3 regions of the Leptothoe sp. ISB3NOV94-8A genome follow, and region 2 is predicted to be linked to each of the others. Evidence: riboswitches for the same ligand, from Rfam matches in the RefSeq annotation. Region 2 holds a riboswitch; each other region holds the start of a gene.
The links. Region 2 has a riboswitch for cobalamin ahead of SPB21_RS06510 (TonB-dependent receptor). Riboswitches for the same ligand answer to the same signal wherever they lie in the genome.
Positions count from the first base shown of each region.

Region 1: linked by a shared signal. The riboswitch ahead of SPB21_RS33290 (HupE/UreJ family protein) and the one ahead of SPB21_RS06510 (TonB-dependent receptor) in region 2 are both predicted to bind cobalamin.
Region 3: linked by a shared signal. The riboswitch ahead of SPB21_RS08830 (hypothetical protein) and the one ahead of SPB21_RS06510 (TonB-dependent receptor) in region 2 are both predicted to bind cobalamin.

Region 1 is NZ_JAXSQW010000003.1:275,384-286,316, reverse strand. It holds gene SPB21_RS33305 (GDYXXLXY domain-containing protein) at 1-647, shown strand, start outside; gene SPB21_RS33300 (pentapeptide repeat-containing protein) at 668-1,564, opposite strand; gene cobW (cobalamin biosynthesis protein CobW) at 1,761-2,801, opposite strand; gene SPB21_RS33290 (HupE/UreJ family protein) at 3,194-3,925, opposite strand; cobalamin riboswitch at 3,900-4,044, opposite strand; gene pyrC (dihydroorotase) at 4,166-5,194, opposite strand; gene SPB21_RS33280 (cob(I)yrinic acid a,c-diamide adenosyltransferase) at 5,255-5,893, opposite strand; gene cobN (cobaltochelatase subunit CobN) at 5,890-9,879, opposite strand; gene pstB (phosphate ABC transporter ATP-binding protein PstB) at 10,193-10,933, shown strand, end outside.
Region 2 is NZ_JAXSQW010000001.1:1,491,543-1,502,475, forward strand. It holds gene SPB21_RS06485 (glutathione S-transferase family protein) at 1-305, opposite strand, end outside; gene SPB21_RS06490 (winged helix-turn-helix transcriptional regulator) at 395-757, shown strand; gene SPB21_RS06495 (Rieske 2Fe-2S domain-containing protein) at 789-1,778, opposite strand; gene SPB21_RS06500 (TetR/AcrR family transcriptional regulator) at 1,831-2,610, shown strand; gene SPB21_RS06505 (phosphotransferase enzyme family protein) at 2,632-3,690, opposite strand; cobalamin riboswitch at 3,785-3,940, shown strand; gene SPB21_RS06510 (TonB-dependent receptor) at 4,333-6,363, shown strand; gene SPB21_RS06515 (ABC transporter substrate-binding protein) at 6,386-7,660, shown strand; gene SPB21_RS06520 (phosphodiesterase) at 7,657-8,430, shown strand; gene SPB21_RS06525 (iron chelate uptake ABC transporter family permease subunit) at 8,622-9,734, shown strand; gene SPB21_RS06530 (amylo-alpha-1,6-glucosidase) at 9,731-10,933, opposite strand, start outside.
Region 3 is NZ_JAXSQW010000001.1:2,013,806-2,024,738, forward strand. It holds gene SPB21_RS08805 (hypothetical protein) at 1-5, opposite strand, end outside; gene SPB21_RS08810 (tetratricopeptide repeat protein) at 211-696, opposite strand; gene SPB21_RS08815 (ferritin-like domain-containing protein) at 1,410-1,844, opposite strand; gene SPB21_RS08820 (hypothetical protein) at 2,097-2,684, shown strand; partial or broken gene SPB21_RS08825 (SAM-dependent methyltransferase) at 2,967-3,095, opposite strand; gene SPB21_RS08830 (hypothetical protein) at 3,274-3,540, opposite strand; cobalamin riboswitch at 3,824-3,968, opposite strand; gene SPB21_RS08835 (MFS transporter) at 4,030-5,214, opposite strand; gene SPB21_RS08840 (TMEM165/GDT1 family protein) at 5,292-5,909, opposite strand; gene SPB21_RS08845 (HEAT repeat domain-containing protein) at 6,211-7,296, opposite strand; gene SPB21_RS08850 (class II fructose-bisphosphate aldolase) at 7,759-8,604, opposite strand; gene SPB21_RS08855 (hypothetical protein) at 8,708-9,184, opposite strand; gene SPB21_RS08860 (ArsR/SmtB family transcription factor) at 9,602-9,925, shown strand; gene SPB21_RS08865 (SRPBCC family protein) at 9,922-10,473, shown strand; gene SPB21_RS08870 (NAD-dependent epimerase/dehydratase family protein) at 10,522-10,933, shown strand, end outside.

The DNA.
Region 1 (10,933 bases), on a different contig from region 2:
CATCTCAACATCCCGACATTAAAACTCTGGTTAAGCCTGATGGTAAGCCAGTGCCCATCCAATCGTTGCCAAGACGTAGACTACCCGGTTGGCGATTGTGGGCTCCCCTACTGATTCAGACCGCAATAATTGTCGCAGTGCCTGCTCAGGATGTCTATACCTCCGCCACAGGCACATCTGTTACGCTACAAACTGCCCCTGTCGATCCCTACGATTTTTTGAGAGGGTATTACCAAACCCTGCGTTATGACATTTCCCAACGTGAGACGTTGCGCACACTTCCGGGTGGCGAGAAGTTTTTTGAGGACTATGACTATCAGCCTCAGGCCTTTTTTGTTGTCTTGGAAGCTCCCAAAACAGAGACTTCGCCTCCAACTCCCTGGCAACCCATTCTCGTCAGTGAAACACGACCTGACGATCTAGACACTAATCAGATTGTTCTAAAAGGTCAATACGCTAACAATCGAATCACCTACGGTCTGGAGCGTTACTACATGCCAGAGGATCAAAGAGTAGATATCAATGCACATATTAATGAAACTCAATGGCGAGATCAAGAAGCTTTTGTGGTAGACATCAAAATCGATAGCCATGGCAATGCGGTGTTAGTAGGACTATGGGTAAATAGCACTAACTATCGTTTTTAATGTAAGGAGATATCTTTGGGTTAGTCCCATTGGTGTTGTCGAGCTTCATCGACGATCCCTTGGGCCTCTTCGAGGGGAATATCATAGCGAGTGCTCAAGAGTTGGGGCATGCGATCGCAGGCACGATTGGGATTCACATCTGGTTGCTTGGAATAAGCAGGCAATGCAACATTACATAAAAAAGGTGAAGGTTTCACCTCGAGTTGAAGCGGTTCAAGATTTAGAACTTCTCGTAAATTTATAAAAAATAGCAAGGCCCCGCTGAGGTTAGCATCGCTGAGGTTGGCATCGCTGAGTAGGGTACAGTTGAGGTTGGCCCCGCTGAGGTTGGCATATCTGAGATCGGCCCCGCTGAGGTCGGAATATCTCAGGTCAGCCCCGCTGAGATTGGCATACCTAAGGTTGGCCCCGCTGAGATTAACCCCACTGAGGTCGGTACTGATAAGGTCGGCCCCACTCAGGTTAGCGCCGCTGAGGTCGGCCCCGCTGAGGTTGGCGCCGTTGAGGTTGGCACTTATAAGGTCGGCATATCTCAGGTCGGCATATCTCAGGTTGGCCCCGCTCAGGTTGGCACTGATAAGGTCGGCGCTGATGAGGTCGGCCCCGCTCAGGTCGGTCCCGCTCAGGTCGATTGCCTCTGCATTTCTGTTAGCAATGCGGAAACGGAGAAAAAGGAAAACTCCACCGGCAACCATTGCGAGCGTCCCAATCCCCCTGATGAGGGTTTGACGATGTGGGTGAGCAAGGGTGACTCTTTCGTTGTGGGATAGGCGACCGTCATCTGGCTGAGGTTGACGAACGGGGAGTAACCAAAGCCACCACACTAACCAGAGAAAGACTGGAGTGGCGATCGCTCCCATCACCCACCCCTTGTTGATGCTTATCTTTGGTGGCCACTGCTTGAATCGCTCTCGCATGCTTGAGACTCCCTCAATGTTGAGCCCATTATCGCTCCCATCATTCGGGAACGCCCTAAATATTTATGCGCGCTTAACCACCCCATTTACGCCAAGGCGTATTCTGCCTTTTTTGTGCTTTTGCAACCAATGCGGGTTTGAGCCATGGTCCATGGACTTTTGAACTAAGTCGATGGGCCATGGCTCACCATCAGGCCTATGCAGTTCCTGCCATAGCTTGAGTAACGGTCTCTTTATCCAGCTCAGAGCCAATGACCACTAGCCGAGTCTGACGAGATTCATCCGCTTGCCAGGGGCGATCATAAAAGTGATCAAAACGCTGGCCTACACCTTGCAAAACTAGTCGCATCGCTTTGTTTGGGACAGAGACAAAGCCTTTAATGCGATAAATCTCTTGCTGCTTCACCAATGATTGCAAACGTTGCACCAAAACAGCAGGTTCAAACGCCTTATCTAGCTCAACATAAACGGACTCCAGATGATCGTCATGCTCATGCTCTTCTTCATGATCATGATGGCTGTGACGACTATCCAAGTCATCTTCAACAGCGGCATTAAAGCCCAGCAAAATATCTGGGCTAATCTCACCCTGCTGACAAGGAACAACCTTAACACCCGTGGGTGCCTTCTGTTGGAGCCATCGTTGTACCTTAAGACGGTTATCCTCCGACATCACATCGGTCTTAGTCAGTAGCACCATATCAGCACAGGCTAGCTGATCCTCAAACAGTTCCTCAATGGGTGTCTCATGGTCTAATGAGTCATCTGCCTGTCGTTGGGATTCTAGGGCCTCTAGATCGCCAACAATTTGACCCTTGGCAAGGGCATTGCCATCCACCACCGTCACCACACCATCCACGGTTGCGCCAGTCCGAATTTCAGGCCAACGAAATGCCTGCACTAAAGGCTTCGGCAGCGCTAACCCTGAGGTTTCAATGACAATACAGTCAATGTCTTCTCGTCGCTTTAGAAGAGTTTGCATGGTAGGCAAAAACTCTTCTTGCACAGTGCAGCATAGACACCCATTAGCAAGCTCTAGAATTTTAGTATCAGGGGTCTCATCTTCATCACAGACCTGGCAGGATTTTAGAATTTCTCCATCAATGCCAACTTCTCCAAACTCGTTGACTAATACAGCGATGCGTCGTCCCTGGTTGTTTTGCAATAGATGACGCACCAGCGTAGTTTTACCGGAACCTAGAAAGCCGGTGACTACGGTAACAGGAATTTTATGCATTGGTTTTTCCTAACGACTAAAGATTCAAGATTTTGTGCAAATTTGGTTTGGTAGAGGTGCACATTGGTGCACCCGTCAGGATGCAGACAACTGATTCTGATCCTGCATTGGACGTACAGCAGTGGGTTCCTACAGAGGAACTATTTATTTCTAAAAAAGCTCTTTCCTAAATTCTCTCCAAGCAAATTGAAGTCAAGTATGAAAGAAAGCTAAAAATAACAAACAGGATAGTTTGAGATGTCTAGTCGATCTTTTACCTTTCCTTTTGGAGCTACCATGTACGCATAAGTTGCAGAGTGGGCAAATTCAAGACCATGTCTACCTTTTGGGACATTATCTTCCAGATACATACACAGTACCCTTTAAGAGGGTTCACAGTAGATCAGCGTAGGTTAAGCGAGCAAAACATAATCCATCATCAGTGTGGACAGAAACGTACCGCCCACACCGCAAATAATAAAACCAGCAAATCGCAGCGCTGAACTTTCGGGTGACTGTTGGAATAGGCGACTACCCATCCCATAGGCAGCTGTTGCGATCGCAAGCTGAATCAATGCAAATCCTAGCAAATAAGCCATCAAAGGACCCATTTCAGCACCAAAAATGGATTCTCCGTAAGCAAATCCATGGAACAACCCAGAAATGGCAGCTAAACCAGTGATAATTGTGCTATTTGGCCGCTTTTTTAGGGCTAGTAGTACACCAAAGACAAGCACTGAGGCAGAAATTACCAGCTCAGGAAGCGGCAAATCAATGCTCACCAAATGAATTCCTGTACCCAAAAGAGAGGCTAAAACAAAGGCAACAGGAATAATTAAGTTGCGACCAATGGCTGCTGCTAACAACCCTGAGGCAATGACAAACACTAGATGGTCTAATCCAATGACCGGATGACCAATACCGGATAAAAATCCTTCAATGAAATTACCGGGTGTCTTTCCACCTAACGGATGGTGAGCTAGGGCAGGCAACCCATTGAGGAGAAGTGCTGTGATCGCAACAAGCGCAATCTTGCCTGAACGACAAAGATTCTTAACCTTGAAACCCTTCAAGGCGACTAAAGCATATAAACCCATCTGTACCTCGCAGATCAATAAAACGGCAGGTTGACCATCGGCGGGCATTCTGACTGGGAGGTATAAAACTTCCTTCACAGCTGCGGGACAGTGGCAGATTTTCACTGCGCTTTCCCCCTTTCCTCTAGCGGCTGTTCCCCACTAGAACCGATGCTAAGCAGATTAAATCTACCACCTTCGCCTTCGCTTTGGATATCAAAATTGCATAGGATTAACTATTTAGGATTGGCATAGAACGTTGTTTCTTGGCCTTTCTGTTAGAACTATACCCATACCCTGTTGTAGGTCCTATGCCATTTGCCACGTCATCTCTTCCCCTGCCCGTAACGGCACAAGTTCAGACTCAGTCAGAGGCACTTGATCAGGGATGCGCCACGTTGTTTTGACCAAGGTAATTTGCTGCGTATTGCGGGGTAGTTGGTAAAAGTCTGGTCCATGGAAGCTGGCGAACGCTTCTAGTTTATCGAGGGCGTCAACGCTCTCAAACGCTTCTGCATACAACTCCATAGCATGCAAGGCCGAATAGCAACCGGCACAGCCACAGGATGTTTCCTTATTGTTGCGATCATGGGGGGCACTATCGGTACCCAGAAAAAACTTAGGATTACCCGAAGTGGCCGCTTGCAAAATTGCCCGACGATGCTGCTCATGTTTCAAAATTGGCAGGCAATAAAAGTGGGGGCGAATTCCCCCTTGGAAGAGCGCATTACGGTTAAACAATAAATGCTGCGGTGTGATGGTTGCAGCCACATGGTTATGGGCCAGAACAAATTGCACAGCATCTGAGGTGGTAATGTGCTCAAGCACGATACGCAGGTTGGGAAATCGCTGCTTAAGTGGGAGCAACTGTTGCTCGATAAATATCTTCTCACGATCAAAAACATCGACCCCTTTATCGGTCACTTCCCCGTGTAACAATAGGGGCATGTCCACCTGCTGCATGGCAGCAAAGACGCGATCGCACTTACGAATATCCGTCACACCAAAGTCTGAATTGGTTGTTGCACCGGCTGGATAGTATTTAACCGCTTTAACAAACTGGGAGGCTTTGGCCGCAATGATCTCTTTGGGGTCTGTATTGTCAGTCAGGTAGAGGGTCATCAGCGGCTCAAATTGTTTGCCAGCTGGAATGGCTGCGATAATGCGATCTCGATAGGCTGCCGCATCCGCTACCGAGCGCACGGGGGGCTTCAAATTCGGCATAATGATGGCGCGGGAAAACTGACGCACCGTATGGGGCAAAACCGCTTTCAGCATCACACCGTCCCGCACATGCAGATGCCAGTCGTCGGGTCGAGTTATGGTAAGCTTTTGCATCTTTTAATCATTAAACAAGTAGCAACGTGATTATAGTGTCCATCCACTATGGAAAGCCATCTAATACTCAATCCCTATCTGGGCTGGAATACCTGCACTGATGGGGTGCTTGATGCGATTCATTTCTGTCACCAAATCAGCAACATCAATTAATTCCTGGGGCGCATAGCGTCCGGTACTGGCCACATGACAATGGTTAGGACGAGCCTGAATGCCTGCCATTACAGGTGTCAGATCTAGCCGAGCTTTTTTGAGCGCAATGTGTAATTCATCCAGAACAACCAGGGAAATATCGGGGTCCGCAATGAGCTTGGTTGCCGTTTGCCAGGCCTGCTCCGCCATCCGCTGGTCTTGATCCGGGTCCTGGGTTTCCCAGGTGAACCCCCCACCCAGGGTATCGATACTGATGGGAAAACCCTGTTCCTTGAGCTTTTCCAACATGATGCGATCGCCATCGGGAAACGCACTGTCGTTTTTAATAAACTGCACCACAGCCACCCTCATATCATGGGCTAAATGGCGATAAACCAGGTTCATGGCACTACTGGTTTTACCTTTACCTAATCCTGTAAACAAAAGATACAGTCCTTTTTCATTCCCTGCGCGGTTGGCACGGGACTGATCTTTAGCGGCTTTTATCTTCTGTAGACGGGCTTGCTCTTCTGACGTATTTTGTGGGGTGTTCTGTGGGTTGGTCATAGTGTTTCCTCAATGTGAGCTTCGGCATCTAATACAATGGCCCTCAGCTGTTCTAGCATTTCGGGTGAAACCTGTTGCCATAATCCTCGCTGGTGGGCTTCTAACAACCGTTCTGACATATCCCGTAACGCCCAGGGATTATGGGTCTGGATAAAGCGTTGAACGTTGTCGTCTAGAATGTACGTCTCGGCAACGCCAGCATACATAAAATCAGCCACCGCGTGGGTTGTTGCATCATAGGCAAAGAGATAATCCACCGTGGCAGCCATCTCAAAAGCGCCTTTATAGCCATGGCGCATCACCCCGGCAATCCATTTAGGATTGACAACGCGGGAACGGTAAACTCGGCTGATCTCCTCGGGCAAAGAGCGAATTCGCGGCTGTTGGGGGCGGGAGTGATCACCAAAATAGGCTGTGGGATTTTTGCCCTGGGTGGCGCGCACGGCAGCGACTAGGCCCCCCTGAAACTGATAATAATCGTCAGAGTCCAATAGATCATGTTCTCGATTATCTTGATTGTGCAACACAATTTGCAGCTGCCCTAGCCGTTGTTGAAAGACATCGGGAACGGAGGTGGAGCGCAATTTGCCGTTACCCGGCTGTTGTTGCTCCGAAGACTCTCCTGTGCTGGGTCGCCCATAGGCATAGCAACTCCAGTTAATATAGGCCTGAGCCAGGTCGCGATCGCTACTCCAGTTTTGTGCCTCAATCAGTCCCTGAAGTCCGGCACCATAGGCCCCTGGCTTAGACCCAAACACCCGGTACTGGGCACGAATATCGGCATCCTCAGCACTAAACCCCAGGGACTGCCAATGGTCGGCTTCTTGCTTTACCTGGGTAGCCAGGGGATTCATGCCAGACGGTTCATCCAGCGCTGCCACCGCTGCCACCGCTGAGTTAAACAAATCAATCAGGTTAGGAAAGGCATCGCGGAAGAATCCCGAAATGCGCAGGGTAACATCTACGCGGGGGCGTTGCAGCACCGATAGGGGCAGAATTTCAAAATCCACCACCCGACGACCCACCCCATCCCAAACGGGGCGCACTCCCAGGAGAGCCAGGGCCTCAGCCATGTCATCTCCGCCCGTGCGCATGGTGGCCGTGCCCCACATGGACAGACCCAGGGTTTTGGGATAGTCTCCCTGCTCTTGGGTGTAGCGCTCCACCAGGTTCTCTGCGGCTCGACGACCCACATCCCAGGCACTTTCCGTCGGCAGTCCCCGAATATCAACGCTGTAAAAATTCCGCCCGGTGGGCAGCACATCCGCCCGTCCCCGCGTCGGTGCACCAGAGGAACCGCTGGGCACATAGCCTCCATTTAAGCCGTGGAGCAGGTGGGTGATTTCCTCGGAGGTTTGGGTGAGTTTGGGCCAGAGCCACTGGCGGATCCAGGTAAGTTCTGCAGTTGTTTTAGGACCGCAGACGAAATTCTCTTCCTTAGCCAGCAATTGTTCCACTAAGCAAGCCGCCTGGTGTTCTAGTACTTCAACGGCATCACCAACGGTGTAGAGAGTTGCCAACCGCTCAGGCTGCAACAAAGTATCTGGTATCTCCAGATCTTTGATAACAGTGCCTAAATCTGCGGTGAGGGGGTCAAAATGCAGATCCCAGCCCCAGTCGTCTGCGATCGCACGGGTTAACCCCTGACGACCGGGACCGGGCTGCCGGGCAATGGCCACCATCAAATCCCGCAGCTGCCTGCCATCGGGGCACAGACCTAAAATATGCAACCCATCACGGATTTGAGCTTCCTTGAGATCACACAGGTACCCGTCTGTTTGGGTAATAAATTCGCTAAAGGCATTTGAATCTAACGATTGATCATTGCGCCGCGATCCAGGTTGCTTTTCTTGGGAGAGTTGCAGCTGTGGCAAGATGGGAGCCAGACCTGGCAACAAACTGAGATCCTGTTGTAGATTTGCTTGGGTGACCAGGGAACAGATGCGATCGCGAATTACCGGAAGTCTTTTTGGATCTAACGACTCCGCATCATAATACTCATCAATCAGCGCCTCCAAGCGATGCAGCGAGCCATAGAGTTCAGCCCGAGTCAAAGGTGGCGTCAGGTGATCCAAAATCACCGCCTGCGCCCGACGTTTTGCCTGGGTGCCTTCCCCCGGATCGTTGACAATAAAGGGATATAAATGGGGCATTGGCCCCAGGGCCACTTCTGGATAACAGGTTTCAGACAGGGCCAAACTCTTGCCCGGCAGCCATTCCAAATTGCCATGTTTGCCCACATGGACAACAGCTTGGGCTCCCCACTGGCAACGCAGCCAAGCATAAAATGCAAGATACCGATGGGTGGGTTCTAAATCTGGCGCATGGTAGTTCAGCGACGGATCATCGTCATAGCCCCGAGAGGGTTGAATGCCGATAAAAATGTTACCCAGTTGAATGCCGGCAATGGGAATATCCACGTCAGGGTCCACCGCTCCCCAGCGGTCAATGACACCCTGTTGCACAGCCGCAGGCAGCATTTGAAAATACTCTTGATAATCTTTTGCTGAGAGAGTTTGATGCACAGGGCGCATGCCTTGCCCTTCAGGATCATTGGTAATGCCCTGGGTAAGCCAGTCGATCAAATCTGCACCGGTGGCCGATAAAATTTCTTCTGGGGGAATAGTGCCGGGGGTAACGGTATAGCCTGCTGACGTTAGCGATCGCAAAATCTCCAAACAGCTAGCGGGAGTATCCAGCCCCACCCCATTGGCCAAACGACCATCTTTGTTGGGGTAGTTGGCCAGAATTAGTGCCACCTTGCGCTGCTGGGGTGCCGTGCGCCGCAGCGTTACCCAATTAGCTGCCAGGTCAGCAACAAACTCAATACGATCAGCCTTCGGCTCATAGGCCATCACCGTCGTCTCCAGCTGAGGATGATCCGTCTGCACCGCCTTAAACGACACCGCCCGACTAATGATGCGGCCATCCACCTCCGGTAGCGCCACATTCATCGCAATATCTCGGGGTGACAATCCTCGCCACTGTTGTTGCCACTGGTCTTCACTGCCACCGCTGAGCATCACCTGAAGCACCGGCACATCTAACTTTTGCCAAAAGTCCACCTGGGGAGACTCAGCATTTAACTTAGCAAGAGAGAATCCAGTGGTATTCAAAATCAAATCAATACTACGATTCTCAGTGAGTTCAGTTAGCAGCTGAGCCTGAATATCTGGATTGCGGAGAGAGGGCAGAAAAAGCGGCAGCGGATTTAACCCACGGCATTGCAAGGCTTCGCAAAGAGTATCAATGACGCGGGTATTGCCAGACAGATAATGAGCCCGATAGAAAAAAATCGCCACCGTCGGCTGGGGCTTAAGATATTTTCTCGAAGAAACTATATCGGTTGAAGTCCCCCCGAGCACCCCAATTCTGGGAGAAATAACGACATTTTTGTCTGTTTCTTCCCTCTCCCACTCTCCCATTCTCCTACTCTTCCATGCATATTCCCCCCACTGCGGCACGGACTTCGGTGCAGGTGGCTCATAGGGATATTCCAAACAGGTTCGAGCCAAATACTGTAGCCCGTAAGTCAGATTTTCCGCTCCCCCTTCCACAAAGTAGTGCCAGAGTGTATCCGCTACGATTAGGGGCACCGTACCCAAACTGCTCAGGGCCGGATCGGGGCGATCGTCACCGGGTAATACCACCAGGCTAATGCCCTGGAACTCTGCAACTTCCCGCAGGCGTTCTAGACCATAGCTCCAGTAGCTGCGTCCCCCCAACAGCCGCACTACAATGACCTGGGCTTTACTCAATACATCATCTACATAAGTATCAATGCTCAGTTCTTGTTGTAGCTGCAGCAGGCTAGCGACTCGAAATTCAGGAAAGTCTTTAGGAAGTCTCGGCAGGCTAGCAGCCAGGGTTTGGATTTCTGTATCGGCAGCGGTGAGGATTACGATGGGGGCTGGGGTTTGTTCCAGAATGATGACTCCGTCTGTATCTGGGCTCCATCCTCCCGGTGTTGCGGCAATGCGATGCATGCGGTCATAGGTGGGTATCGGCTATGGATCTTAGCACTTCCCATCACCATCCTGATCCCGTCCATTGTGCAGACAGCCTGCACGCATATGCTCAGCAGAACAGCTTAAACCCCGCAATTAACAGCTTGGCAGTTCAGCACATTGATATTGTAGGTAAACCGTCCTGGTCTGTAGACGTCAAAGTTAATAAACGCAGTGTTACCAAATGTCACGTCCCTGGCGAAAACTTACCGATTACCAATCCTCCCAAGTTCCTCAAAATTCTTACCTATATTGCGGGGGTAAGGAAAAGAACTCTACGAGGTACTTACAAATGCTATCTCAAATAGAAACGGTAGCGCCACCCAGGACAGTACTTAGTATACGTAATACTACCGTACGTTATGGCTCTGCCTTGGGTGTTTACGACGTTTCTTTCGATATTCCAGAACATCAGATTACGGCTTTGATTGGTCCATCCGGGTGTGGGAAGAGTACCTTAATTCGTTGTTTGAATCGCCTCAATGATTTGATTCCAGGAGCACGTACCCAGGGAGATATCTTATTTTATGGTCAAAATATTTATAATTCGACGATGGAGGTCGATATCCTGCGTCGAAATGTTGGCATGGTGTTTCAAAAGCCCAATCCATTTGATCATTCTATCTATGAGAATATTGCCTTTGGTGCACGCATCAATGGTTATACCGGTGATCTAAATGAGCTAGTCGAGCTCTCTCTGATGCGGGTGGGGCTTTGGGATGAGGTAAAAGATAGGCTGTATTGTAGCGGTTATGATCTTTCAGGAGGACAACAGCAGCGGCTTTGTATAGCCCGCTCCATTGCGGTTGAGCCTAAGGTGTTATTGATGGATGAGCCTTGTTCTGCTCTAGATCCGCTGGCAACTCACCTGATTGAAGATCTAATGCAAGAGTTGCGGGAACATTACACCATTGTGATTGTCACCCATAACATGCAGCAGGCATCTCGTGTGTCTGACATGGCGGCATTTTTTAATACGAAGACTGATCCGAAAGGTCTTCGCTATGGTTATCTGGTGGAATATAATACTACC
Region 2 (10,933 bases):
TGAAACATAAGCCATTGGAGGGTTTGCGATCGCAAATTTCTATCCTCAGGTAAAAACTTCCCATATTTCTCCGCTAAGTACCAGAGAATGGCCCCCGACTCAAAGACAACAAAATCATCATTACTTCGGTCCACAATCGTAGGAATACGTCCGTTCGGATTCAGCCGTATATACCAATCAGACTTCTGTTCTTTTTGACTAAAGTCAATCGGCGTTAGTTCATAGCCAACCTCTGCTTCCTCTAAAAAAATCAGTGGCTTCCAACCGTTCATCGTTGAAGCCGTATACAGATGAATATCGTGCATGGGAGTTCCTTTAAGGAATAAAAACCAGACACGCATACCGTACAAATCTAAGATACGATAGTCAACCAGTATACTTTTAGTAACCAGTCATGGGCTTGGCCATAGAAATTGAAACCGATAGTCATGGTCGTAAACGGGCAGTTGAGCCTTGCCTGGAGCCTTGCTCCATTGAACGAGGAATGAGAGTTTTAGGGGGAAAGTGGAAAGGCTCAATTCTCTGGCATCTCAAAGATGGCCCCGTGCGATTTAATGATCTCGCTCGTCAGATTGGCGGTGCTAGCAAGAAAATGGTGAACCAGCGTCTTAAAGAGATGGAAGACGCAGGACTCGTGAAACGCCAGGTAATCAGCACAAGACCCATTGCCGTGGCTTACGAAATCACAACGTTTGGTTGTACTGCCCTAGGCTTTCTAGAAGAGTTAAAAAAATGGTCAGAAGATAACAATCTCTAAGCAAAATTTCAATATAGCTTGTTACCTTCCATTACTTTGAAAGATTAGGTTCGACAACAGTTGGAAAACTTTCAAAGTTACGACGTACCCAGTCCATACCCACTTCATTGTTGAGCTTGATTTTTCTAGGTGTATCAGAGTAAATTTTGCCCAGAATATCTGCATCTTGTTCGACAACCACTTTGCTAAAGTTAAGAAAGCTGTCACCTAGCAGATTAAATAGAGGGTGTTTTGCCTGACCAAACAACAAGATATATGTGCGAGTTCGGTTTTCCGCTTCAGGTATAAAGAGATGACATTGAGCAATTTTACCCAATGGAGTTTCTCCATGAAAAATAACCAAAGATGGAAAATGGTTCTCCAGGTGAGCTTTCAGCCTATTAGGCAATAGAAAGAGATCTGGCTTTCTCACTTTCTCTAATAGAGAATAAGGTTCAGTGGGCATTTCATAAAACGCATGGGAGCGATGCCCCTGATCAACAAACTGATGAAATTCTACCTCAGTAATCCGAAATAAATCTCGGTGAGTACCGTTTTGATGGTTATAGTCATGCATGTTGAGCAGCATCGTCAGTAAATCAGTTTCAACCCTGATATCAGCGGTATGACCCACAAAGTTATATGTTTTGGCCACATCATCCAACACTGTGGGAATCCCAATTTTTGGCTGATGATCCCCATAGGACCAGATAAAATCGCCCTGAATAAAGAGTTTTAACGGCTTTAATTGAGGCAGCGTTTTCTTACCTGACCCAGGCAATACCGTACAGCCCTTGCCATCAAAGGCAAGGGCATGAAATGGACAGGTTACCGTACTGGTGCCGCTGTTGGTTTCACACCATCCTTCTGACAGCATGGCTCCCATGTGAGGGCAAGCATTGGGCAGTGCATGAATGTCTCCAATGGCATCCTTCCACATCACGTAGTCACTGCCATACAGCGACATTTTGCGCGGTTGATCCACTGCCAGCATAGACCTGTGCGCCAATAACCAGGGCGCACCAAAAAGCATAGACTTCATGGGGGTCTCCGTTAGTTATAAAATTGTGAGGAATCCGTCGTGTTTTAAAAATATGACAGACCAGTCGCATTTGTCAAAAAATCTTCGTCGACAGCCCAAGCAAGAGCGGGGCAAAGAGCGGGTGGAAAAAATTTTAGATGCGGCGGCGGCAGTTTTTGATGAGGTTGGTTATAACGCTGCCACCACCCATCAAATTGCAGCGAAAGCTGGGACAGCCATTGGGTCTGTGTATCAGTTTTTTGCAGATAAAGCGGCTATTTTTAACGCGATGGAGCTGCGCCATGTGGAACGCGTCAAGCAGTTTTGGGCCCATATTAATACGCCAGAAATTGTGCAGCTACCCCTGCGGCCAATGATTCATGCCCTTATATCTTCAGCAGTAGAGCTGTTTGAGCAGCCCGTATCTAGAGTGGTGTTTGTCCAGTTTTACACCGCTCGCGATATGTTCCAGTCGATTGACGACAGCATGACCCAAGAAGCCATTGACTTCCTGGCCAACATTCTACAACAGCGCAATTCATCCTTAGGGCAAGCCCAATGTGACCTTCTGGCCGAAGTGTGTGTGCACAGTTCTAATGCCTTGATTCTGAAGGCTCTACACACCTCTGACCAAGAGCATCGTCAGCGCTTGACACAGCAGATTGAGGACTTACTAGTGTCATATTTAGAACCGCATGTTGGGAATGATCGTGCCACCAATGTAATGAAAGTAATGATATGCCCGCACTGTCAGTCAAAACAGCTATCAAAAAATGGTCGTCGTCGAGGAAAGCAGTGTTATCTCTGTAAGGATTGTGGTAAACAGTTTGTCCAGTCGCTTGCGAGCGATTAGCCTGTCCACCCTTAGGTCTAATTAGTTACCTGAGCTGATCTTTTCAGATATCTGGTTGAGAAAATTTAGATGAAAATTAATATAGTCATCATTGAGCCAGTCCTGGGCCAGGGAATGACCGGTATTAAGCCCAAAGAACCAAATATCTCGTATGGCAATAAACGGTTCGACAAGACTTAAATCCAAATCAGAAATCTCTCTCTTTGACCTATATCCCTCTAGAAAACTTGACCATAGGGCATCTTCTTTGCCAAGCAGCCTAATCACCCACCTAAATGTGGCCAGATCATAAACGCGCCAACCTAAACCACAGCAGTCAAAATCAAAGTGTGTGACCTTGCCACCATGCTCATGGGCATTCTCTCCATGAACGTCACCATGGCAAAACCCATAGTCCAACTTACCTACCTCTGTAGCATTAACAATTGTAAAAAGACTGTTGGCTAACTCACTTAAGAACTCCCAGTCTGAGGACCTTTCTGCTAAATAAGGTTGGATCTTGACCAAAGGCTCATCTATAAGATGTTTGAGGTCTAGCGTATAGCGGCTAGCATTAGACTCAAATCCTGAAGAACAACTGTGTATTTCTGCCACTGCCTGACCAAAGAGAGTTGCATCTTTTGGATCGTTAAACTTTAAGATATTTCCTTGGGCAAACTGAGTGATAATAACGTATCGTTCTCCTTCTGGAGCCATAATCGGGGTAATAAACCCTCCTTGCTTTCTTTCAATAGGAATAGCAACAGCTGCCCCCTGCTTATGTAAGTGCATCAGTGCCGCTAGTTCAAACTCTATTTCTGAGCGTGTCCTCCAATTGTGTCGATACACCCGCAATATAAAATCATCTTTTTCGGAAGATAATTTATAGGTGTCATTGAGCCCCCTATGCCAAAACTCGCAGGAGACAGGATTCGGCATTTTATATTGCGGTGCTACTTTACTCAACAGCTCAGATGCACTCAAGGTCGAATACGTCGCTTTAATAGTCAAGCTGGGCTGAGGCATAGTAAACAGATTAATGATCGCCGTTGCAGATTCATAGAATGGTGGGGAGCGACCTGGATAGGCATTGGTTATCAAGGTCGCTCACAAGGTGGCTCAGGCAAAAGTCTTTTGAGGAGGCCAACAGTATCTAGTTATCTAATCTGAACATCTCAGTTTAGATCAGTGTGATATGATTTTACTCTGGATCGGTTCTAGTGGGGAGCAGCCACTGGAGTTAATGGGGAAAGCGTAGTGAAAATCTACCACTGTCCCGCAGCTGTGAAAGAGGTTCTAAACTTTGTTTATGCCTCTCAGTCAGAACGCCCGCCGATGCTGTGACTTAAAATATCTGCGAGGTACGGATGTGAATCAAATCTTTTTTGCCCGGTCCAGGCTCCAACGGCGAGTTTGTTGTCGATATGTCTATAGCCCTTGAAACAGAATTGACTAGAGTCTATGCATACGGTCTTTAGCTTCAGTGGCATAGCTAAATAGTCATCTGAAGCATGGCTCTAGCCTTAACTTTTGTCTGCAAGTTGCTTTGGCCTCCACACCTTAAATCCCTCTCCTTCTCCTCAAGGAGAGAATTTTTGGCTTGAAAGAATTTGTTTTTCTCAAAAAATCTCCTCTCTTACTGCCTTCCTTCTTCAGGAGAAGGGTTTGGGGGATAAAGGTGATCCTTTGGTTGTTCGTTTCTCCACACAATACACACTTAAAACCAAAAGACCAATGTCTACTATGTCCAAGTTCCCTGCTTCTCTAACGCTTCTATCTTTTCTATTGGCATCACCTGCCTGGGCTGGAGAAACAACCAAACTAGAAAAATCTGAATTAGCTCAGACTCCTGAGGTAGATGACGTTATTCGGATTAATGTTGTTGAAAGTATCCTTGATCAGCCTGTTTACTCTCCTTTTCGTCGTGAAGGCACTGTTCGTGAATCAACACAACCTGTTTATGTGATTAATCGCGAGCAAATTGAAACGCAGGGAGCCCGCACTGTTGATGAAGCCCTACTCTATCTACCCGGAATATTGAGCGAAGGTACAGCCGGTGGTCAGTTGGGCTCTCAGAGTGGTCAGTTTATTCGGGGAGGTGGAACAGCTCAAACCCTGATTTTGCTAGATGGTCGTCCAATAAACGAGATCGGTGCAGCCGGTGGATTTGATCTCTCGAACTTTACAACCGATGCGGTCGAACAAATTGAGGTGCTGCCAGGGGGGGGCTCAGTCCTGTATGGATCCAATGCCATTGGTGGTGTCATCAATATCATTACCCGCAGACCGCTGGAAGAAGAAGGCATAGAGGTGACCACTAGCTTAGATCTTGGCAGCTTTGGCTATAACAGTCAGGCACTACAGGTGCGGGGAAACACTGGCAATATTGATTGGAGACTCGGTTATAACCGTACCGATTCAGAAAATGATTTTCCTTTTAGCCTAAGCACAACAGACTTTGAGGGTGATCGCAGCAATGCGGAGGTGCTTTATAACAATCTTAATTTTCAGTTGGCAGCTGACCTTAATGAACGCAATCGGGTAAGTCTGGGGGCATTGTATCTCACCAAAGATTTAAATGTTCCTGGTGGTGTGCCGACTCCTAGCGGCTTTGGTGCGTTCAATACACTGACTGAAGACGATAGTCAGTATACAGAAAATTTACTACTGGATTTAACCTATGAATCCAAGCTGGGGCAAGGGGATAACTCATTGCTAACAGCACGATTATTTGGTGATTTCCTTGACCTTACCTTCAAGGATCCCATTGCCGATAGCAGTTTTGATACGCCTTCAGAAGATAGGATCGATCAAATTTCCCTAGGTGGGCAATTGCAGCATACCTGGCAGTTTGCTGATAATCAGAACATTACCTACGGTGTCGACTACCGTAATGTTCAAGCAGACAACGAAACAACTAATTTGTTGACAGATTTAACCACTGAGGCCTATGACAAAAGCATTAATCAAACCGGTATTTTTGCTCGATACCAGGCTGATATCACCTCTCGTGTCAGTGTTAATGCCGGTATTCGACAAGATTTTAACGATCTGGCTGATGAAGACTCTTTTACTTCATTTAACTTAGGTACACGGGTGGCTTTAACCGATACCACGAATTTTCGGGCTAACTTTGCTCGCAATTTTCGTGTGCCTACCTTATCGGATCTTTTTCTGACCACATTCAACACCAACAACCCAAACCTTGAACCTGAAACTGGCATTAGCTTTGACGTAGGTATTGATCAACAAATCGGCGACCGGGGCTTATTTAGGGTTACCTTCTATCGCAATGAAATTAAGGATGCCATTAACTTTGACAGTGATACCATGAGGTTCGAAAACATTGATCGAGTGGAGGCCATCGGGATTGAGACGGAGCTAAATTACCAAGTGCTTGACGGTGTGTTTGCCTTTGCAAATTACACGTGGAATCGTCCAGAAATTAGGGAAAGTGATAACCCCGATGATCGAGGTAATTCTTTGCCGTTTACCAATGCCGACAGCTTTAATTTAGGTGTGGCTTATGAACCCGGCGATGGGGTATACGCGGCTCTATTCTTACGCTCCATCAGTGATACTTTTGTTGATCGGGGTAATTCAGAAACCCTGGATGGGCGAACAACCTTGGACTTTAAGCTACGGTTGCCTCTGAGCGACAGCTGGGCATTGAATGCCAGCTTAGACAATATTTTTGATGAGCAGTTTGAAGAGTTTCCTGGGTTTCCTGGCATAGGTCGGAGTGTTCAGGTGGGTTTGAAAGGAACTTTCTGATCAAGTAGGGAGAGGGGTAACAATGGATCGATTTGAAAAGCTGGACTCTGTCCTCCTTGTAAAGGGGGACTATAGGGGGGGCTCGACCACGTCAACATCATCAATTCTAAAGTCTGTAACAACCGTCTTGCTATTAGGGCTGTTGGCGACGGCTGGCTGCCGACAACTTCCATCAGAACCTGCCACAGCTGATAATAATGCTGCCTGTGTCACAGACTACAACCCTGCCACAGACTACTTTCCCAACAAAGTTCAGCCTAAATACGCAACTGGCTTTTCCGTTGACTATTACAACCACTACAAGGTCGTTACCGTTACTCAGCCCTGGCAAGCGGCTAATGAGACTTTTGAGTATCTGCTAGTGCAGTGCGGAACTCCGGTTCCAGAAGGGTTTGAAGAGGCTCAAGTCATACAAGTCCCGGTCAATACAGTGGTTACACTTTCTACCACCTACCTGCCTCACCTAGAACTGCTGAACCAGTTAGATGGGCTTGTAGGTATGGATGACTTCAGCTTTGTGTATACTCCTAGCGTTCGTCAAAAAATTGAACAAGGGGAACTCATAGCCTTTAGCTCTGGTAAAACTCTCGATCTAGAGCGACTCCTCGTGAGTGAACCAGACCTGATCATGACCTATGGTATAGGCGACCCGGATGTTGATGGCTACGGTCGTCTGATACAGGCAGGCTTGCCAGTGGTCCTGGCAGGAGAATATGTGGAAAACTCTCCCCTCGGACGCGCTGAGTGGCTGTTGTTTACAGCTCTGTTCTTTAACCAGGAGGCTAAAGCTCAGCAGGTCTTTACAGATATTTCGACTGAGTATGAATCTCTAGTGGAGCTGACGGCTGGTCTGTTAGACCGGCCAACGGTCTTTTCTGGTTTCAGTTATGAGGGTACCTGGTACATGCCAGGTGGCAAGAGCTATGCCGCCCAGTTACTCAGAGATGCAGGTTCTGCTTATCTGTGGGAAGAGAATGAGTCTACGGTTACCATACCGCTTGACTTTGAGTCTGTCGTTGACCAGGCGGCGACAGCTGATGTCTGGGTAAATGTCAGTCAAGATTGGTTCAGTTATGGCGATGCGATCGCAACCGACCCTCGCTATGGCAGTTTTGATGCCTTTAAGCAGGGCAACGTCTTTAACAACAATGCCCGCATCAATGACACTGGCGGCAATGACTACTGGGAGAGTGGGGCCGTTAAACCCCACCTGCTCCTGGCAGATTTAGTTAAGATCTTTCATCCACAGCTATTACCTGACCATGAACTGGTTTATTACCAAAAGCTAGAACCATGAGCCATTCTATTCTCTTAGCCCAAGTGACTGATAGCCATTTGTTAGCCAAAACCACGGACCAGCTGCGGGGCTGTAATACTTGGCAGACCTTTAACGCAGTGTTACGGGAAGTTACCCAGTGTAAGCCTGATGGATTGCTATTGACGGGTGACTTGGCTGAACAGGGAGAGGCTGAGGCCTATGGGAATTTGGTGGATGCACTCTCACCTCTGCAAATTCCCACCTACTGGCTACCTGGTAATCACGATCGTTTAGACATGCTGCAGCAAGTACTCCAGGTTCTGCCCGCTAGTCAGGGGCTGAGCTCCATTGACCTGGGGCCATGGCAACTGATTTTGCTTGATTCAGTTTTTCTAGATGCCACCTTTGGCGAAGGTCATCTTTCTGAACAGCAGTTACAAAAACTGCGGTTTTATTTAACCCATCATCCGCCCAAGCCCACTTTAATTGCACTGCATCATCATCCCGTCTCTGTGGGCATCGATTGGGTAGATCAAATAGGCGTGAAAAATGCCGATGAGTTTTTCGCGCTGATTGAGCAATTTTCGCAGGTGAAGTTAGTTGTTTTTGGACATATTCACCATGAATTTCAACACAAAACAGCCAGGGGCATTGGGGTTTATGGGTGTCCGTCGACTTGTTTGCAGGTGACACCAGCGGTTGCGGCTATGGATGATACTCAGCCAGGGTTCCGGTTGGTTCGGTTGTATGGGGATGGGAGGTATGAGACAGAGGTGAGGAGGGTGAATATTGTGGATGGGGAGCGGTGAGTAGGGATGGGGGTTGCTCAGGGCTTTCCTCCCTGAAACCCTCCTGATGTGGGGACCTCAACGTCCCCACGCCCCTCGCATTAGAGGGGTAGGGAGAAGAACTCCGCAGTGCACCTCAAAAAGGGGGGGTTGGGAAGTTCCTAATCATAAAGACTATCTCACTAAAAACTTACCTCACCCACCCAAAAACTATGGCCAACAAAATCTACACCCTCAACTCCACCCATACAAAACACCCAACCATCTCCCAGCCAAAAAAAATATTCAACAAACTAACTAATCACCGACTTAAATCACTTTCCATCAGCCACCTCGGTGGCCTTACCCTCCTCACCCTGGCGCTCATTATCATATTTCTTGCTAGCCTCGCCCTAGGCTCCGTCGCCATTCCCCCCAACGAAGTGCTGACCGTTCTCTTGAGCGGAACCGCCGCTAAGCCCGCCTGGCAAGAAATTATCCTTAATTTTCGTCTCCCCCGCTCCCTAACCGCCATGGCAGCAGGCTCAGCCCTGGCCATCAGCGGACTCCAACTCCAAGCCCTATTCCGCAACCCCCTGGCCGGACCGTCAGTCCTTGGTATCAATGCCGGTGCTAGTCTGGGTGCGGCTCTGATTGTCTTAACCGGCGGCAGTATTGGCTGGTGGGGAGAGCTAAGCGTGGTCGGAGCCGCCAGTGTGGGCGCTGCGATCGCAATGTTCCTGATCCTGCTCATGGCCCACCAAATACGTAGCTCCCTGGCCCTGCTAGTGTTTGGGCTGATGCTGGGCTACATCACCACTGCCCTAGTGACTATCCTGTTGCACTTTAGCCACCTTGAACAAACCCTCACCTATCTAAACTGGACCTTTGGCAGCTTTAGCGGCGTCACCTGGCAACAACTACCGATTTTGCTCTCCGTCGTCATCTTTGGACTCGCCATTGCCCAACTTACCTGTAAACCCTTAAATCTCTTACTCCTGGGAGAAGAACAAGCCATCAGCCTGGGATTATCCATGACAATGGTCCGCTGTTATCTGATCTTTAGCGCCTCTTTGCTAGCGGGCAGCGTCACCGCCTTTTGCGGCCCCATTGCATTTCTAGGTGTTGCCGTTCCTCACCTGGGGCGCAGTCTTTGCCGCACCCAAGACCATCGTGTGCTGGTTCCCGCCGTTGCCTTACTAGGAGCCCTGTTGGCCCTGGTGGCCAACAGTATTGCCCAGGTGCCTGGCAATCAAACGGTCTTACCCCTTAATGCCGTCATGGCCCTGCTAGGAGCCCCGGTGCTCATCTGGCTGATGCTCAAACATGGAAAACACCAGGTTTAACCCAACCATTGCCAAACCCTCAGCACTTCTGCCACCGTCCACGCCTGGGCCATACACCCCCGTGGTGTCATCGGTGCATCCCCGTCAAAAATCTCACTGAGACTACCAATACAGCCCCCATGGAGATGCTGCACTAGGGGGGTAAGTAACTCCCTGGCCCGAGCCGCATCCTGATATACCCGAAAATGTGCCTGCACATAGGGACCCAACAGCCACCCCCAGGTAGTGCCCTGGTGATAAGCACCATCACGCTCCAGCGAATCACCACCGTAGGTACCAACATATTGAGGATGGGTGGGCGTTAGCGATCGCAACCCGTGGGACGTTAGCAGTTCTCGACCACACACATCAACCACAGATCGTTGTTGCTCCGGCTCTAATAAAGCACCCCCAGCCTCACCGCCAGCAAAGGGTAGGGAAATGGCAAAAATCTGATTCGGACGCATCGCCGCATCATGGCCCTCGGGACCATCTAGAACGTCATAGCAGTAAGCCCCGTACCAAAACCGTTGGAACCCGATTAACGTATGCTGTGCCAGGGTTTTATAATCCTGTGCTGGCTTCCCTAAAACCCGCGCAAACAGTTCCATACAGCGCAATGCATTGTACCAAAGCGCACTAATTTCAATCGGCTTGCCAATGCGGGGAGTGACCACCCAATCCTCCACCTTGGCATCCATCCAAGTTAGCTGCACACCGGGCTCGCCAGCATAGATTAAGCCATCGCTATCCAGATGAATGTTGTAGCGAGTACCGCATTGATGCCAGTCAATCACCGCCGCCAACTCTGACCAAATCTCCCTCAGCAGCGCATCATCTCCAGTGGCTGCATAGTACGCTCGAATTGCCTCAAAATACCAGAGAATCGCATCCACCGTATTGTATTCAGGGGTTTCTCCAGCATCAGGAAACAGATTAGGTAACATCCCTTGATCCAGATAGCGAGAAAAGGTCCGAATAATCGTACGCGCGATTTGGGGACGCCCCGTTGCCAAGGTTAGCCCCGGCAAACTAATCATCGTATCCCGTCCCCAATCACCAAACCATGGATAACCGGCAATCACAGTTTTACCCTCAGGTTCATTCACCAAGGGGCGATCAACAATAAACTGGTCGGCAGCTAAAACAAGCTGTTGAAACTCCCCTGACGTGGATAATGGATGCTGTTGTTCTGATATGTTGAATGCCTGGGTCAACAA
Region 3 (10,933 bases), 520 kb from region 2:
TTCATTGTTCAGAGTCATGGATTGTGTGACTTCAAGAATTGTTTTCGAGGATGTTAATAACTGTGAAGAAAATTATAGATTGAGAATTTTAGAAATTAGTATGCTCCAAGCGATCGCAACAGTAATTGGGGACAGAATTAACAACAGATTTATGTCAATTATGGCAGGAGGATCCCACATAAACTAATGCTCTCCAGAAATATGTAATCTTTACGGCTTTTCACCGATTTGCTCTAGTCGGCTCAATACAATCTGACGATTTCGTCGTGCGTTCTGATAGCCAGGATTATGCATCAAGGCTTGTTCAAATGAATGTAGAGCATCTTGATACCTTTCCAGGTTGAAAAGGGCATCCCCTCGGTTATCCCAACCGAGAGCGGAGCCTTGTGCGCCCCATTGACTATTGATTTCAAGGGCTAAATCACAGGATACTAAGGCTTGATGAAATTCTTGCAGTTGACTGAGAACACCACAGCGATTTGCCAAAACAAGAGAATACTCTGGTTCAATTAATAAAGCATGATTGTACGCTAACAAAGCATCTGGATAACGCTTTTGGCTAAAAAGCTGTTGCCCTAAATTATTCCATACTGTGGCATCAGTGACACTGGCAACAGCAGGGGATACGTTAACTATTAAACAGAGAAAAAGAGTGATAACTATCGTGACTAACGATTCAATCTCTCGACCCACCATTACTTGCATGCCTCCCGCATTCATACATGCTCAGACAGATGACCTTAGCATCACCTAAATAAGAAAAATTGTCAATAAGGATCTACGGCAATTTGTAGGTGATTTTATGAATTTAGGAGCGTGACTGATAATGCCTGCGCCACGGGAAGCAACTGTATTTAGTTTGCTCAGCAGACGATTAAGCAAACCTGAGGGACTTGTCGGTTCACATATCCGTTCGGGTGTTAGGTGATAGGGTTGGGTACTTTGGCTTAATACTTACACTTATCATCTCTAGGGCCTCATACCGTTTGGCCAGCCTGTGATCGTGAAATATGCGTGTAATCCCAGGTTTAGCGTAGGCAAGATCGGCTGCGATCGCAATCGCCCTACCATCGATCCCCGCTAAAAATCAGCTTTCTAAGCATAGGCCTTTCTTGAGATTTATACCCAATAAGCCTGATTTATGTACAACTTAACGTCTTCTAAAATTTGGTAAGCGGCTAGAATGCTGCGACCCACTACCCAAATTTTCCCATCCTTTTGGAGTAGATGAAGCTTATCCTGCCAAGGCTCAGGCACCTTGCCTGCTTTGATCTCGTTATCATCGTCTCAACGATTCCGTTGTTTGGGCACCGGTACTAATGTGGCATCGACGATTTGACCACATAGGGCTTGGTAGCCCATCGCGTTAAGATAGGCCCCCAAACTACCTAAGCAACGGTTCCACGAGCTCAACTATAATCACGCAACATTTTTTTGATCTCGAGTGTATGCATTTCTTCCTGTCCAATTTTGGTACGGGTATATTCTTCCAAATAAACGCTGGCGTTTTGGACCACATCTAGGAGCTTTTTGTACATATTTAATGCCGTTTGCTCATGGTTTAGACTTTCTGACAGGAGGTCTTTAACCGAGTGGCGGTTGTTTTCCTCAATAGCTGAGATTTGCTGACTGGGATGGCCTTCTAGCCCAGTAATAATCTCACCGGCTTCTTGGGCATGGAGTAAAGATTCATTTGCCTGAGTCTTGAAAAAATCTACAATCGGAATGCGATTGGGCCCAGTAACCATTAAAGAACAATGGGTATAACGCACCACACCAGCTAGCTCAAATTCCATAATTTGATTGAGCAGTTCAATGGTTTGTGAGGTGTCAAGGTTTTTCATTTAGTCATGTTGAGAATCAACGAGTTCTGATTATAAGCATGGAATAGGTTTTATGGGTGGCTATGATTTAATGGTTGGAGTTGAAAGATGATTGGGGCATGGGTTTAGCTAAGTAGACATAAATCATCTGGTAGATCATCTGGAAGCCTGCAATTTCAATTGCAACTAATAAGAGAAAGCTCATATTTCAACTGTTTCCAATCCCTTGTGCTATCGTCAAAGTAGAGTCTCATAAAGCAGAGGCGCTCTATTATGATTGGGCGTTTAGTGATTAGTTTAGGGTTGTTGGGGAGTATCTGTATAACGAGTGCAGCCACTGCCGCTGGGCTAGCTGTTGTCGACTCGGCCACATTAGGAACCCACCGTAATTTACCTTGGTCAGAGCCAGTTCAAATCAATGATCCGTTTGAAGGCAGCTTTGTTGGGGTATTTGACCGTCATTCCTTTAGCGATCGCTTTTTGAATACAACCGCCCGAATTGAGGTGCAGAGCCTCTGGAGTCGTGATTTTATTCGGGTGCTGTCGATTATTCGCGATCGCGACTGTCTCAGCGGGTCGTTTCGGGTTTCTCCAGATTTGAGTTGCTCAGAATTTAGTAACGCCAGAAATATCATTCAACTTTTCATTAAAGTTGATGGCGATGTGTTTCAAATTGATGGACAAAATAATGTGTTCTCAGTGAGCAATGAGTTAGCCCAAGCGTTGCAAAATGCACCAGAGACAACGCTTGATATTCGACTGGTGACTGATAGCGGCGAAGCAATCGATAGCAAAATTGGCGAGGACACCGTTAAAGCTTGGAAAACGGTCTATGCCACCGATCTGGCTCAGCCATTTTAAGACAGCACTCGTGCATCAATTTGATGGATGAGTTAGCTTGATTTGCACATACAACGGCACCTCGCCCCCGGCTAGAAAGCCGCTCCAGGCATTATATTCGAGGGGAAAGATTAGTGGCGACAAGCACCTGCTGCCAGTTTGCCTAGGCTGAAGGGATCATGTTTCTGAGTTTCCCTGCTGTGGAGTGGCACTGGACGGATACCAGTTTAATGCAAGAAGGGCCTGGCTAGCCACGACCATCTTTTGTCCGTTATCTGAAAGGGGCCGTTCACCCAAGTCTAGCGAGTCAGCCCGCACGGCACGGAACACGCCGAAGCGACACAGGCCACCCCCAAAGGCTAAACGCATTAATAGAAATGTGGGTACTTCTCGCAATGATTTGAGCAGTCCGACAACCCCAAACCGCATCAGTGATGATGACCCATGGGTGCGGGGAGTCAGCAGATAAACAACGATGTCAACCACCAGCAAAATCGCTAGGAGGGCAACAAGCAATGACAAAATATTCATGTTAGTAACTATTCTCATTTTTAGGATGGAGGCGGTTGCCCACTGGGGCAATGGACATACGATGAGAGAACTGCCGTTGTCAACATCGACGCATGCGGCGAGTCACTGATTGAGAGAGAGATGCGATCGTACATCCAATCAACATCAACCAACCCCGCCATGGAAATCGCCTGGCTGGTTTTCCAAAGGTCTTTTGGCTCCGCATCTTATGGGTAAGTGCCGTTTGTGAAACAAACGTAAGTGCCGCTTGTTTCACAAACGGATGAACCGACGCAGGAATACATCCAGGGCGATGCAGATACTGTTGCAACATGAGTGCTTCAGGCGGCAGTATAATGGATGGCACGATGCTTTTAACTTTTTTCAAAATGATCTGTTGAGAACGGGTTAGACAGTGCTAAGAGCAATAGATTGTTCATACCTTTTGCAGGCATAACAATCCGTGACACACTGGCCAACAGCTTTTCAAAAAATTAATTAGATAACTAATAGATGCCCAAAATTAACAGGCACACTTCATAGCTATGTAGCCAGATATGCCTAGGGTAGAGCATTGTAGAGATTTCCCCTGGCAACATAGTTACAATTACGCACTAAAATCATCATCCGTACCTCGCAGATGTTGTAGAACATGAGTTGAACTATCGGCGGGCATTCTGACTGAGAGGTGCAACACCTCCTTCACAGCTGCGGGACAGCGGCAGATTCTCACTGCTCTTTCCCCGTTTCCTCTAAGGACTGTTTCCCCTTAGAACCGATACGCCCAGTAATCTAGCACATTCTGACTACGCACAACACGGAATGTTAATTCAATTTGCGGTGCTGTCTGTGCGGCTCATTCTCGATTCCCTGACTCTAACGATGGCAAATGCATTCGCATTAGCAATAGTGTGGCGATCACCGCAGCAACAGAACTGACATAAAAAGGAGCCGCTGTAGAGACTGTTGCATAGAGCCAGCCAGCGATGAGACTGGCTGGTAGTGCGGACAAACCAACTACCATATGAAAGGTGCCGGTTTCAGCGCCTCGTCGGTTGGGGTGTACTAGATCGGCAACAAATGCTTTTTGGACACCCCGCGTTAGAGTGCCATAGAGGCCGTATAACATAAACAGTAACCAAATAATAGCAGGCGTCTCAGCTTGGGCAAATCCAAGATAGGTGATAGCAAAGACAAGATATCCACTGACGAGTAGCGGTCGTCGCCCTATTTGGTCAGATAGACGACCAGCGATCAGTCCTAATGAAACGGCTACCAGGTTAAAAGCTGCGTATAGTAACAGAAGTGTAGAGCCGGTAAAGCTCAGCTCTTGGGCCCGTAATAACAGAAAAACATCCGATGAATTTCCTAAACTAAAGAGAATAATTGCTAGTAAATACTGTCGATAGGTGGGGCTTAATCCTTGTAATGTAAATTGGGGACGTGCTTTTCTAGTTTGGGGACGTTGTTCTTTGACCTGAGTTAGTAAGATCAGAACACCCAGAAGCGCTGGGAAAAATGCGATCGCAAACACGCCTCGATAATTTCCTACAGAGTGTTGCAAAAAGACAAAACCCACCAGCGGTCCCAGCACTTCACCCACCGTTTCCAAACTATGGTGTAAGCCAAATGCCTGTCCCCGTTGGGCAGCAGTACAATTCTCAACAATTAGAACATCCCGTGGTGCAGCTCGTAATCCTTTGCCAATCCGATCAAACAAACGTGCCCCTAACACATGGCCCCAGGTTCCCGACAGAGCTAACCCTAGTTTAGACAATGCCCCTAAGCTATAACCGGCCAACGCAAAAGGTTTGCGCCGACCGGCCCAGTCCGACAGCCAGCCAGAGTACAGTTTCAAAATACTGGCCGTGCTCTCAGCAATCCCCTCGATCAGCCCCACTGTCCAAACTGGAGCACCCAGCATGCTCGTCAAGAAAAAAGGTGTTAGTGGATACACCATCTTGCTGGCAAAATCAGTCAGCAAGCTTACCCAGCCTAGAGCTTGAACGGTTCGTGTCAGCCTACGTGATTGATTAGTCATAGAATCCTACTGGGGGTTCTCAGGATGAAGTAGCAGGGGGATAAGATGATCTGTCCTATCCCCCCTGCCCTCAAAAATTAAGCTTGAGGCATGAACAGAGCCAAGCTGCCAAACAGTAAAAACAGTCCTCCACCTAATGCAGTCAGGGTACGTTCTGAAACCCTGCCACAGAGCCAGCGACCACAGTTAGTGGCAATGGCTGCACAAATAGCATGGCCCAGGACGGCACCCATCACGACTCCGCCAGGTGGATTGGCTGCGGCCAGAGCAATGGTAGCAATTTGGGTGCGATCGCCCCACTCCGCCACGAAGACTAACCCAAAGGTCTCGGCCATAATTGCCAAGGGAGTCTCTTTCGGTTTTCTCTTGCTTTTTTCTGCCCTATCTACTGCTTCAGCCGCATCTTTCTCTTCGTCTCCTGTTGTTGCCATCTGGCTAGCCTGATATAGCAGCCGAATACCAAAAACAATAAATAAACAAACCTCAGCCCATTTAACCACTGAGTCGGGTAACAGTGATGCCGCCTGCCCAACTAAAACGGAGAGTATTGTCATGAGGGCTAATGCCCCAACCGCCCCTGCAAATACCCAGCGGCGACGATGGCGCATGGCCAAAATGGCGGCAATAAAAAAGGTCTTATCACCCAACTCAGAGATAGTAATCAATAACAGACTGGCCGTAAATGCAGCTAGCATCCTTTCAAATTCCTCAGATCACAACGGTCTCTGGCACGAATTTGACGAGGCACAAGACTCCACCAAATCCGCGTCAGCAGATTTAGTGAAGGTCTCGCTAATGACTAGTGGAAATTCCCTATCATTCTCTGAACCAGGCTCATCACCAGTATGTTGATTCAGAGATGTCGGCTAAACCGATAGCTACTCCCCTTCGAGAAGGATTATACGACAAATAGGACCTTTATGATTTTTAATTGCATGATTTCCTATAAAATACATACACAATGGATTACTAGCAGGTACATACGGAACAACGGCCTTACTTATTTGGACGGGAGTTATACTCTGCAGCCAAAGCATTAAAGACCGTTTGCACATCAGCTTTCGACTCGTCTGTCGCATCTAAATCGTCTAGCTGTTGCTTCACATACCAAATAGCTGTTCCAAGCCCTGTGTCAGATAGAGTAGATAAGGCATCTTGGCTTATTAATAAGGTCGGTTGTTGCGCAAATAAAGCAGCGGTTGCCCGAATACGAACTGGTGAATTTTCGTCATTAATGGCTGCAAGTAGGGCTTCTGTAGAGGCAGGATTTGCCTCCTTTTCCATCAATGCATAAGCTGCAGCAGAACGGACAGTCGAATCTGGATGATGTTTCAAAACATTAACTGCCATAGGAATGATTTCCTCTGAAGCGACATTGATATCACTCAGTGCACCCAAAGCATGTCGCCGAGCCCAAACACTAGAATCGCTTGATGCGACTGTAATTAAGTCTGAAATCATAGCTTTTATCTCAGCATTAGAGGAATCTAGTACGGATATAAGCCAGTCCGCACTGAATACAGTTTTTGCACGGACGCAAGCACTGCTGTCTTTCAACCCATGGGCAATTAAGGGGACCAATTGAGGAGACAGCGTCTGATGACTGACAACAACTTCGGTTAGTCCATCGAAGCTACTTAAACGGATGCCTGGATCTTCATCTTGCGTTCCTTGAGTCAAGATTGGAAGAACTTCAGACAGTAGTGTCTCTTGGGATGCAGCCGCCGTAGCCAGTCCTTCAATGCTGGTGGCTCGGACCCTTGGATCTTTATCTTGGAGAGCTATCCTGAGATTAGGCAAGAGTGTAGTCGGGTCCGTATTAGAAATGAGAATTAAAAGGGATTTATAGCGAGTTGTACTATTCCAACTCTCAAGAGATGTCAACAGTTTCTCAATATCTATGTCGTCTTGCTTACTTCTTAGGAAATGGGCATCATTCTGAGATATCCCATTGCTAATATCTTTGCAGTCTCCCCGATCTCCGATGCGTTCGAGAGAGAACAAAGAACAGCTACTGCTGAGAAACAACATAGATGACAGGATAAAATAACGGCCAAGCTTTTGAAATATCAACAATTTCATAGGATTAGATTAATCTATCTTTAGAACTGTGTACTGAAATGTTTAAGGCAAAAGTTCACTAAGGCAACAACTAGAAAGTATTTCGAAAATAGTGAAATAGCTCGATTGAGTTCAGGTTAGTATCCGGATCTAAATCCTATGAAGCTCAAAGGTTTTCACTATAGTTTCCACCGCAACAACCCATTGATTTTTATGTTTCTATGAAGACTCTTTAAAGTAGAGTTCAATCTTTAAACTTACTCTAGGTGTTGTTCTAGCTACTCAAATACAAAAATAATCCATATCGTAATTAATCAGTTTATGTAACAAAGCTCCCGCTTGGGGTTAAATAAACTCCGGTTCAGTGTTGAATCAGTTGCGTTTAGCCTGCGGGGGGCAGGGCGCACGGGTGCTGCGTAACGGCTTTAATAGGGCTGGGGGAGATCCCCTATCAAGCATATTGGCTCTGTAAGCCCTGCTTTACTAGGCTTTGCCAGCACTGCCAAACAACCTAATTTTTTGAGCAATAATCTCTTGCATGGCACCTGTAGATGCCTTCTGACAATCCAAGAGATCACGTTTAGAATCAGTTTTTCCATATTCTCGCCAAAACTGAAGATATTTTTGTCGAACCTCAGTATTAACGTTGAATTTGCAGACTCCCAATTCAATTGAGCGTTGAATCATCAGAGCCGGTAGGCCAGACGCACCGTGTAGCACTAGCGGAATATCGAGCTGCTGACGCACCTTGGCCAGACGCTTAAAATCCAACCGGGGTTCACTGTGATACCGCCCATGAACATTGCCAATGGTGACCGCAAGGAAATCTACCCTCGATTCTGCTACAAACTGCTTCGCCTGGTAAGGGTCGGTCATCTTGGCTTCTTTTGCAGCCACCGTCATGCCATCTTCAGTACCGCTGATTCTACCAATTTCTGCCTCGACAGTGGCTCCCTGGGCATGGGCTAAGGCTGTCATTTCACGGGTAAACGCAAGGTTCTCTTGAAACGGAAATTTAGAACCATCCGCTAAAACCGATTGAACCCCAGCGTCTAAAGCCGTTTCGATATGGGTACGACTGTCACAGTGGTCCAAATGAACTGACATCGGTACCTTGGCCGAGTCCGCTGCTTCGATAAAGAGTTTGACCAGAGGCGTCCCTCCATACTCTAGGATATTCGGCAAAATCTGGATAATTGCCGGACTATTATCGGCCTCAGCGGCATTAACAACGGCTTTGACACCTTCGAGATTGTATAAGTTAAAAGCACCAACGGCGTAGGCCTGTTTTTGAGCTTTCTCTAGCAGTTCCTTGGTAGACGTGAGCATAAAAGAGGGCTGAGGTAGATGTCACTGAGTAAAACGGCATGGGTTCAACCTATATTATTTACTAATGAGCGTGTATAGGCGAATGTCACTGACGTAGCTTGAATCAAGCCACCAGTTTAGCTTTAAGAACTGAGCGAGGTTGCTGCATTCTGGGGTAGGGCTTGGGCCTACGCTTAACGACTCTCGGTTCACAACGATGAGGCCGTAGAGGAACAATGAGTGTTCCAGCACTAGTCAACAACGCGTGATAGAGTGGTTGCCGCTCCGACGCTTTAGCGCTAACCAGTTCAGACCTGAACTGGTTAAACTGTTGCCGAGTACCCTGTAATGAAAGCCTTGAAGTCTTGACGGTTGTGTACTTGTTGGTCTGCAACATTAAGCTACGCAACAGGTTGTAAGCCAGTAGATGGACCCAGAGATCTTTACGAACCATCTCGGGTGTTTTGGCCGCCAGCAGTTCCATGCCTAAGGTTGTCTTGAGATGTCTGAGATTCACCTCAGCAGCCTCCCAATGTAGCTGATAGAGATCGGCTAACTTGGCTTTCGGATACCGTTTGGGATCCTGCAAGGTCGTCACCATGATGATTTCGTCCAACCGAAATCATCATGGTGTTGTATCAGCAGATGGACTTCTCTCACCTCAAGGGTCATCGGTAAGGCCTCGAATGCGTCTTGAGACATCGACTGAGGACACCTCGTGGGACGGTGCCAAACAACACGATGGTCGCCAATCCCCAACTTTTCCCACGAGGATCTCCGCACGATTCGGCATAGTAAAGGCAGTATGTTGGGCTTCCAGGTTTTGATTTTCTCAGATCATCATGCCTGGGGCCTTTTCTTTGCCTTTTACATCAGTGCCATTCGGTTATAGGGCGTTTATCCAGAACGTTTCTGGATAACGCGTAGTTATCCTGCTGATTTTTTGGCTGAGGAAGAGCTTGACATTTAAGTGAATGCTTAAGTATATTTCAATTAAGCATTCACTTAAATATTTTTGATGAGTCGAACCACTGCCAGCTCCGACATTTTTCAAGCGATCGCAGATCCCACTCGTCGTGCCATTCTCGATCAGTTACAGCAGGGCGAACAACCTGTGAAGCAACTTGCGGAACCCTTTGCGATATCTCTACCCGCCGTTTCACAGCATCTACATGTGTTATGCGACGTAGGATTAGTGACTCAGCAACGCAATGGACGACAGCGCATCTACCGATTAAATCCAACACCACTTAAACAAGTCTCGGATTGGGTGAGCCAGTACGAACAATTTTGGAAAATAAAACTGGATGCTCTGGGTGAATATTTGGAGGAACAATCATGAGCCAGGATGTTGTACTGGAAGTGTTTTACCCTCACCCACCAGAGCGAGTTTGGAAGGCACTGACCGATCGTCGCGCTTTAAACGCTTGGATGATGGACAACGATTTTGAAGCTTGCTTAGGGCATCAGTTTCAATTTCAACGTTGTTCCCCGCTAGGACAAAAACTCACGATCTACTGTGAAGTACTTGAGATAGAAGCACCAAAGCGCCTTGTTTATAGCTGGAAAGAGCACCCAACGAGTGAACCCTCACGAGTGACTTGGATTTTAGCCCCCGTTGAAGACGGGACTCAGGTACAACTTTATCATCGTTCCGAGGCGGCTACGTCGGTTCCTGGATTTGGAATTTCTATCATTGATCGAGCCGCTCGTGCCACAATGAATGACCATTTCACAGCTCCAATCGCAGCAATGCCTCCGTTACAGCCAGCATCATGCATGGTGAAAAATGATTCACATCAAGTCTTAGAGTCCCTAAATCGTCGAACAAATTGGCATTACTGGTTAGAACAACGATTAGCAGAATTGTTAATACAATCGCATCTGTAAGGATTCTCTAATTTGCGCCACTACAGAAACTACTAGAGGAGAAAACCTATGAAAATATTAGTCATTGGAGGCACTTGGTTTATTGGTCGCTGCGTCACTCAGCAATTACTGCAAGAAGGGCATGAAGTTAGCGTATTCAATCGAGGCGTAACACCCGCGAATTTGCCCCAACAAGTGAATCATATTCGGGGCGATCGTCAGAATTTAACAGATTATCGGCAGACCTTCCAACAACTCGCTCCCGATGTCGTCATTGATATGATTGCCCTCACTGAAGCGCATGCACGAAGCACGATGGAAACATTTAAGGGAGTTGCTAGGCGAATCGTCACCATTAGCAGTCAAGATGTTTACCGCGCCCGTGACATCCTTTGGGGACGTGAAACAGGCATGATTGATCCAGTTCCATTGGCTGAAGATGCACCATTGCGATCACAACTTTATCCATATCAAGCTGTTG